Regions from separate parts of the Heyndrickxia acidicola genome, predicted to be linked through region 4. Evidence: riboswitches for the same ligand, from Rfam matches in the RefSeq annotation. Region 4 holds a riboswitch; each other region holds the start of a gene.
The links. Region 4 has a riboswitch for S-adenosylmethionine ahead of A5N88_RS20615 (O-acetylhomoserine aminocarboxypropyltransferase/cysteine synthase family protein). Riboswitches for the same ligand answer to the same signal wherever they lie in the genome.
Positions count from the first base shown of each region.

Region 1: it holds a riboswitch for S-adenosylmethionine, as region 4 does, so the genes downstream of both, A5N88_RS18045 (methionine ABC transporter ATP-binding protein) here and A5N88_RS20615 (O-acetylhomoserine aminocarboxypropyltransferase/cysteine synthase family protein) in region 4, are expected to answer to the same signal.
Region 2: it holds a riboswitch for S-adenosylmethionine, as region 4 does, so the genes downstream of both, A5N88_RS14030 (M20 family metallopeptidase) here and A5N88_RS20615 (O-acetylhomoserine aminocarboxypropyltransferase/cysteine synthase family protein) in region 4, are expected to answer to the same signal.
Region 3: it holds a riboswitch for S-adenosylmethionine, as region 4 does, so the genes downstream of both, A5N88_RS06215 (5-methyltetrahydropteroyltriglutamate--homocysteine S-methyltransferase) here and A5N88_RS20615 (O-acetylhomoserine aminocarboxypropyltransferase/cysteine synthase family protein) in region 4, are expected to answer to the same signal.

Region 1 is NZ_KV440953.1:3,857,065-3,859,263, forward strand. It holds gene A5N88_RS18040 (MarR family winged helix-turn-helix transcriptional regulator) at 1-295, opposite strand, end outside; SAM riboswitch class I at 1,019-1,123, shown strand; gene A5N88_RS18045 (methionine ABC transporter ATP-binding protein) at 1,299-2,199, shown strand, end outside.
Region 2 is NZ_KV440953.1:3,006,137-3,008,335, forward strand. It holds gene A5N88_RS14030 (M20 family metallopeptidase) at 130-1,311, opposite strand; SAM riboswitch class I at 1,492-1,612, opposite strand; gene A5N88_RS14035 (YerC/YecD family TrpR-related protein) at 1,845-2,159, opposite strand.
Region 3 is NZ_KV440953.1:1,331,138-1,333,336, reverse strand. It holds gene A5N88_RS06215 (5-methyltetrahydropteroyltriglutamate--homocysteine S-methyltransferase) at 1-885, opposite strand, end outside; gene A5N88_RS26080 (hypothetical protein) at 878-1,009, shown strand; SAM riboswitch class I at 1,162-1,265, opposite strand; cobalamin riboswitch at 1,392-1,581, shown strand; gene A5N88_RS06210 (acyl-CoA thioesterase) at 1,770-2,199, shown strand, end outside.
Region 4 is NZ_KV440953.1:4,427,112-4,429,310, forward strand. It holds gene A5N88_RS20610 (GntR family transcriptional regulator) at 1-402, shown strand, start outside; SAM riboswitch class I at 773-887, shown strand; gene A5N88_RS20615 (O-acetylhomoserine aminocarboxypropyltransferase/cysteine synthase family protein) at 1,033-2,199, shown strand, end outside.

The DNA.
Region 1 (2,199 bases), 570 kb from region 4:
GATATATCATCTTCCCTTTATCTGTTGGAAAGAGTTTTTTTATTTTTTTGTTATGTACATCATCTTTCTTTTCAATAAAACCATTCATCTCAAGTTTTTTTATAGCACGAGCTGCCGTTGTTCGGTCTACTTTTATCATCTCAGCTACTTTATCTTGAATGATTCCTGGATTTTCACATATTCGCACAAGGTACAAATACTGACCTTTCGTAAGGTCATATTCTTTAAATTCTATGTTGCTGATAGAATCTAATGCCCTCGCAATCATTCCAATTTCACGTAGAATTTCCTTCATAATAAACTCCTTATGGCATAATTTTATTGTAAATACAACAAAAAAGGTGTACCTTAAATGTAATCTAATTTTGTTGCATTTGCAATAAAAAATAATAAATGCACTAAAGTACAAAATAACACGTTTAGATTCAATTTCCTTTTTGTTTATGTATAAACTTGATCCCAAAATTAATGGGAACAAGCACTTGCAGCAAAAATCAATCAGCTGGAAGAGTTTAAACGCATGCATTCCTTGTCTATGTTAAAACCAAAATTAGAACTGATCCCAAAGTTGACTGAAGAGAAAGGTACGAGACTCCTGCGGGAAAAGCAGGCATAGGAAGACCCCGCAGGAGCATGCTACGAGGAGGCTTCCGGCCGGCCGTGGAAAGCGAGTGCCTGCAGCGTAAGGCAACCAGCAGGAAGGATCGTGTCGAAGCCCAATGTCAATGTGAAAGCCAAATTAGAGTAAATGGAAGCAGGTAACTGGAGCAAAATCAACCAGCAGGAAGGATAGAAGCGCAGTCATTGTCTATGTTAAATCTCAAATAGAAATGAACCCAGAGTTGACTGAAGCGAGTGCCTGCAGCATAAGGCAACCAGCAGGAAAGATCAGAAGCACATCTATTGTCTCCTGTTTTTCACAGAGAGAATAGTCATTTTAAAATTTTTAGTAAAAAGTAATTGACTTTTTCTTATGAATCTACTAGAATTTTAAAAGTTAACTCATAAAAAACTTAATAACTTATCCAGAGAGACTGAGGGACAGGCCCGATGACGTCCAGCAACCATCATTTTATGAAAGGTGCTAATTCCTGCAGAATGGTTCTATTCTGAAAGATAAGGTTGATCGAACATATAAACCTCTTTCGGAATGGAAAGTGGTTTTTTTTATGGCCATTCCTTGAAAATGGCCATACTAAGATCAAACATTATGCCGACAGAACAGAATCGGCTTAAAAGAAGGGCAGCAATCCGCTCGTCCATAATATTCGGGAAAAATGAGTAAAGGAGAGGAAAAAATGCTGGTATTTGAAGATGTCCATAAATCATATGGCAAAGGCAAAGAAAAGAGAGTAGAAGCCTTGAAAGGCATTGATTTCATGGTGGAAAAGGGTGAAATCTTCGGCATTGTCGGATTCAGCGGTGCAGGAAAAAGTACACTGATTCGCTGCGTTAACCTTTTAGAACGCCCTACTTCCGGCAAAGTGCTGATCAATGGCACAGATATGCTTTCATTATCTCAGAAAGAGCTGCGCCAGCAACGGAAGAAAATCGGCATGATTTTTCAGCAATATAACCTGCTGCAATCTAAGACGATTTTCCAAAATGTGGCCATGCCGCTCATTTTGGAAGGAAGGCCAAAACAAGAAATTGAGAAAAGAGTGAACGAGCTCTTGTCTTTTGTAGGACTTGAAGACCGGGCTGACCACTATCCAGCGCAACTTTCTGGCGGCCAAAAGCAACGGGTGGGCATAGCGCGGGCCCTGGCAACAGATCCTGATATCCTCCTTTGTGATGAAGCAACCTCCGCACTGGACCCGAATACTACGAATGCGGTTCTCGAGCTGCTGCGAAAGGTAAGGGATAAACTCGGCGTCACCATCTTGATGATTACGCACGAAATGAACGTGATCCGTGATATCTGCGATAAGGTCGCTGTCATCGAAAATGGAATGATCGCTGAGCAAGGACCGGTTATTGAGGTGTTTACAGAACCGGTAACCGATATTGCGAAGAGCTTTGTTCGGACGGTTTTAAATGATTCCATTCCGCCTTCCGTTCAAAAATTAATCGATGAAAGCAGTCAGGCCAATCCGCACGGGGTATACCGGATTATTTTCAAAGGTGCTTCTACAAGTACCCCGCTGCTTTCTGATACAGCCAAGCGCTTCTCGATTGATGTAAATGTGCTGCACGGAA
Region 2 (2,199 bases), 1.4 Mb from region 4:
AGGGGTACTTACATTCTTCTTGTTTTTTGATATACACAACAAGGATTCTATTACGCTAAAAAAAGGCTTTAATTCAACTTTTATTCCAGTCTGCTTCGGAGTATATCTCCCCGAAGCAGACTGATTTGTTTATTTCTGCTTTGCATGAACAAAGTCTGATTTGACTTTGTTTAAAAGCGCTTCTTCCGTCAGTAGCCGAAGACCGGTTAAAGCCAATGCTTTTGCCCCTGCAATGAGAGCATGTTCTCCAATTTCAGAGCAGGCTGCTTCACGAAATTCCTTTGTATGTCCGATAAGATCATCCGGTCCAATTTTTATATAACAATGGGATGTGGGCACCACCTGACTCACATTCCCTGCATCTGTACTTCCAATCCCATTGCCCTTTTCTGCAATGGTTTCTCCCAGCAGCGAAAGCTCTTGACCAACAGCAGCATCAAGTGAAGCATTGAGAATCAAGTTATGAACTTCATTTTGAAACCTTTCTATCTTCACAGTGCAGCCTGTGGCAAGGGCAGCTCCTTCAGCAATCCTCCGAACCTTGGCCGATACCTCTTCGGTTGAATTCCAAGTACTTGCCCTAATAAAGAAGCGCGCTGAAGCATAATCAGGAATGATATTAGGGGCTTCACCGCCATGTGTGATGATTCCATGGACCCGGACATCCGATGCCAGCTGCTGCCTTAGCGCATTAATGCCATTAAACAACTGAATCACCGCATCTAAGGCATTAATTCCTTCTTCTGGAGAGCTGGCAGCATGAGCTGTTCTTCCGTAAAAATGGAAGTCAAGCGGATCAACAGCAAGTGAAGGGGTTGTTAAGCTGGTTTGGCCGCTGGGATGAAGCATAAGGGCGGCATCAATTCCATTTAAATACCCTTCTCTTACAAAACTGCCCTTGGCACTGCCGTTAGGTCCGCCTTCTTCAGCAGGCGTTCCCAAAACAACCACTTCTCCACCCGTTTCTTCAATGACTTTTGATAAGGCAATGCCCGCTGCTGTACTGGTCGTGCCGATAATGTTATGCCCGCATGCATGGCCAATCCCGGGAAGTGCGTCATATTCTGCAAGGAAAGCGATAGATGGGCCGGCTTTTTCGGATGACTTTCTCGCCACAAATCCTGTTTCATGCCCTGCAACATTGCGGGTTACATCAAAACCCTCCTTTTCCAGAATTTCCGTTAATGCTTTTGATGCAAAAAATTCCTTATTACCAATTTCCGGCCTTTCATGGATAGCATGGCTTGTTTGAATATAAAGTTCTTTTGATTCATCAACGCTGGATAGTATCGTTTCTCTATATTGTTCAATAAGTGTCTCGCTGTTTTCCTTTTGAATTGCCAATTGAATCCTCTCCCTCTCTTCTTTTCTATTGCTGTATTTGTCTTTTGTAAGTCTGTTTACTAGACTAAATTAGTTTTAAGCTCAAAAAAGCCCCTCTTCTTATCCAATACACGATAAAGAAGAAGGGCTTATGTAAACACCGGCGACTTCTCATCTACCAAATCAATGATTCACTGATTTGCAGGAATTGGCACGGTGTTTGCGAAAAAACAGCAAATCCGTTGCCGAGGTATCATAGGGCCAGTCCCTCCACCTCTCTGGATAAGAAATATGATATTTATGAAATTTTTAATATGAGTTTTATTGTAGTGAGTTTATTTTTATTTGTCAATAAATTTCCCAAAATTTATTCTTTTCAAGCACATTTCGAGGACCTGTTAGTATAATCGGAAAAAGTGGATATGAGAACAGGATTTTACTTTAGTTCGCTAAATCATCAATTACATAACAAAGCGGCATCGCCTTATTAAGGAGATGCCGCTTTCTTTAACTGCATTAAGTTACTCACTCACTTTTTGTTCTTGTTGTTCCTTCAAACGATCAAGAACCATTTCATAGGAATCATTTCCATAATTTAAACAGCGCTTCACACGAGAAATAGTAGCAGTGCTGGCACCAGTCTCCGTCTCAATGACATGGTAGGTTTTTTTCTCGCGCAGCATGCTTGCTACTTCTAAACGCTGTGCCAATGACTGAATTTCGTTAATTGTACATAAATCATCAAAAAATCGGTAGCATTCCTCCGAATCCTTTAATGATAAAATGGCTTCAAATAACTGATCCAATGATTTCCCTCTTAATTTATCGATTTGCATACAAAAATCTCCTTTACTCATAATACACGAATATGCTGTG
Region 3 (2,199 bases), 3.1 Mb from region 4:
GACCCGGGCATTGTTTTTTGCTGCGTATTCCAAAGGCTTAAAGTCTCCTGAACGATGATCGTCGTATTCTAGAAAAAATCCGTCTACGTTTTCATGTGCCAGTAAAGTAGGGGCAATCATTGAATAGCTTCCCTCAAAGGCCCATGTTGAGCGGTAGTTTCCACGGCATAAATGGGTTGTAACCACCAAATCATCCGGTTTTCCCTCAAGGACCCCATTGATCACGCGCAATGCTAAATCAATAAGCTGATCTCTCGTATATTCACCGTCTTTAAATTGGAACTCTGGATCGCAAAGCCTGGCAATATAAACATCATCGAATTGTAAATAACGGACGCCAGCTTCATAGAACGTTTTTAAAACGTCCCGATAACACTCGACAATGTCTCTTGCAAATTCTTCGATATCTGGATAAATTGTTTTATTTCGTATGGCAATGTTAAATAACTGGTTTGGACTTGGAATGGTTTGTTTAGCAACCGCACGTCCACCTACTATTTCATTAAAATCTTTGAAATCCTGAATAAATGGATGCTCCTTGTTAAAAGAAATTTTATCAATATTCCTGACGTGATAGCGATCTGTTTCTTCACCCGCAAATTGATAACCTTGGTCAGGCACATACCCTTCGATTCCATTCAGGTGCTCAAGGAAATCGAGGTGCCACCATGTTCGGCGGTACTCACCGTCTGTAACAAGCTCTAATCCAATTTCAATTTGCCTTTCAACAATACGTTTAATTTCACGGTTTTCTATTTCACGTAATTGAGCTGAAGTTATCGTTCCGTTTTTATATTCTTTTCTGGCTTGATGAATGGATTCGGGTCGTAGTAAGCTTCCTACATGGTCAGCGCGAAAGGGGGCCTTTGTCAAAGTAATGGACATACTCATTCCTTCTTTCATTATTTTTAATAAGCTTTTATATCTGTTAGAGATCAATGTTGAATTTAGAACGATGCTGATTGGAGAGAGGGTGGGTGACTGCAGCGGAAAGCAACAGGCAAGATGAGCAAAGCCAAGCTTTTTAAACTTGATTTTCACTTTTATCCAATGGGTGCTTAGCTCTAACCGTTGTAAAGTTCTAATCATAATTGGGTCAAATTAAATAAAAAACCTCTTCTGTCCGTCGACAAGAAGAGGTTGATTGAATAAATGCTGCTCTTCTTATCTTCAAGCTTAACGCTTCTGGAATTAGCACAGTACTTCAGAAAAAGTCTGCTGCTGAGGTATCAAAGGGCCAGTCCCTCCACCTCTCTGGATAAGAAATGAAAATTATGAAGTTTTAATAATATTCAGTCTACAATTCAATAGTGAGAATGTCAAGAACAAAGTAAAGATTAAAATTATTAGCGGAGCACATTTTATAGTACAATAGAATTGACGATAAGTCATTTAACTGCATACTTTATGGTTTCTTAATAGGATATTAAGAATGAAAAGGGAATCCGGTGAAAGTCCGGAGCGGTCCCGCCACTGTAAGAGGGAGGTTCTTTCAAGCTGTGCCACTGTTTCTATGGAACGGGAAGGTGTAAAGAACCGATGAAATCAAGCCAGGAGACCTGCCATAAAGGAGCACACAGAATTCCTACGGGAGATAGGAGAGTGTTGCAAATGATATGGCCGAGGAATAAAAAAGCCAGTACACGGCGCGTACATAATTTTCGTGAGCAATGGGCTGCCCTTTATGAATCAGGCTTTGATTAAAGCAACTGAAGTGGAAAAATTTTCATAAAGCCGCATTTAAAGATGAACCATAGGAGGGTCAGCTCATGACAAAAGCTTATTCTACAGAACAATCAAGAACTCATCAAACAAAATTGGTGCTGCCGCCGGATACGAACCATCTTCAAACAATATTTGGAGGAAAGGTTCTGTCTTATATTGATGAAATTGCCGCAGTTGCTGCTATGAAACATTGTAATCAGGCAGTCGTTACAGCCTCTATTGATTCAGTAGACTTCATTTCTTCAGCTGCAGTTGGAGATGCACTTAGCCTGGAGGCATTCGTTGCTTCAACAGGGCGTACTTCGATGGAAGTTTATGTTCGGGTTTATTCTACCAATCTACTGGTCGGAAAAAAAACACTGACAACCGAATCATTTTTAACAATGGTTGCAGTAGATAAGGATGGAAGACCCGCCCCTGTTCCCGGGGTAATACCCCAATCAACGGAAGAAAAAAGATTATTTGAGACGGCAC
Region 4 (2,199 bases):
AAAGAGGGATTCCATAAGGTGACAGAGGAACAGGTTCGCGAGATGGACAGACTGGCCAAAGTGGAGGAGGCTTTCTTTGAAAATATAACCCTTCAGGACTACAACCGGGCGAACCGTGAATTTCACTCGACCCTGGCGAAAGCATCAGGAAATCGGTTCCTCATTGAATTCTTAAATAAGATATTGTCTCAGATTGATATTTACCTGCTCATTTATGATGCCTTCCATCATTTTGAACAGGGAAGCAGCCATGAATGGGCGGATCATTCAGCCCTTGTTGAAGCCGTTAAACAAAATGATCAAAACCTGTTCGAGGAGAGATTAATCAACCATCTGCAATACAGCCTTGAAGAGCTCAAAGTGGATATTATCAATTATCAGCCCCTGCAAAATTTATTTTAGCAGGGCTTTTTTCTGTTCAAGGTACGGACATCCTTCGGCACAAGCAGGCTCCTTTCTGTCCAGTGGAATGCAAGTGCCTGGAGCAGAAGCCAATAGAGAACTATACCTTGTTTTTACATGTACAAAAACAGTCTGAGCAAAAAACGTAATGAGCCCTTCTTATTAGGTTTTCTGTATTCAGCAAAAAAAATTTTTTACTGCAATGATGTAAACGAACATCCCTTTAACATCGCCTTTTCATTCCATTTCGTATTCTAAAAAATAATAGAATCTTCGAATTTCTTAAAAAGCATGGTTGACTTTTCCTCTGGGCTCCACTATAATCCATTTCAAGATGAATTTTAATTTTTCATAAAATTGAATGAAATTACTCTTATCGAGAGCGGCGGAGGGACTAGGCCCTTTGAAGCCCGGCAACCTTCAGGCAGGAATGCTTGAAAAGGTGCTAATTCCTACAGATCTAACCAGGATCTGAAAGATAAGGGGAGGATACGAATATACGCCCTCTTCTTATGAAGAGGGCTTTTTATTTTCCCCCCTGCACTCCTCATCCTAAGATATTGCAGCAAAGAGGAATTTCTCGATGCACGTCCTATTTCATTACCCACAAAAAATTAGGAGGAATGCAAAATGACAAACGAATCAAAAGCACTTCGCCCAGAAACTTTATTACTTCACGGAGGACAACAGCCTGACCCTGCAACAGGATCACGTGCTGTGCCTATCCACAAAACGACTTCCTATGTATTTAAAGACACAGACTATGCTCAAGGACTATTCGCACTTCAGCAGGAGGGATTCATCTATACACGTATCGGGAACCCGACGGTAGATGTTTTTGAAAAACGCGTTGCTTTGCTTGAAGGAGGAACAGCTGCTGTTGCCGTATCGTCCGGTGCCGCAGCGATTGCCTTTTCCATCCTGAATGTGGCCGAGGCAGGCGACGAAATCGTGGCTGCCAGCAATCTCTACGGCGGAACCTATAACCTGTTTGCCGTAACGCTGCCAAAATACGGCATCACGACAAAATTCGTTGATTCATCCGATCCGGAAAACTTCCGCAAAGCGATCACGCCAAAAACAAAAGCGATTTTCTCTGAAATTATCGGAAATCCAAGCCTGCAGGTGCTGGATGTTGAAGCCGTTGCAGATATTGCACACGAAAACGGGATTCCGCTGATTGTTGATAATACATTTGGTACACCATATTCCACAAATCCAATTAAATGGGGCGCTGATGTAGTGGTTCATTCGGCTACCAAATGGATTGGCGGACATGGAACAACCATTGGCGGAGTGATTGTGGATGCCGGCAAATTCGACTGGAACAGCGAAAAATTCCCTGGCTTCAGTGAACCGGATCATAGCTACCATGGACTTCGCTATGGAGTGGATGTGCCGCAGGCTGCGTTTGCCACAAAGCTTCGTGTACAGCTCCTTCGCGATTTTGGTCCTGCGTTAAGCCCTGACAGCGCATTCCTGCTGCTTCAAGGACTGGAAACCCTGCATTTGCGTGTACCAAAGCATACTGAAAATGCTCAGGCGGTGGCAGAGTTTTTAGAAAACCACCCTGCAGTAGATTGGGTAAGCTATCCTGGACTTTCCAGCCATCCATCCCATGAGCTGGCCAAAAAATACTTTAAGGACAGCGCAGCGGGCTCCATCGTAACATTCGGCATTAAAGGCGGAAGGGACGCGGGACGCAAGGTAGTCGACAATGTTACCCTCTGGTCACATGTTGCGAATGTAGGGGATGCAAAATCTCTTATTATCCACCCTGCTTCTACTACCCACCAG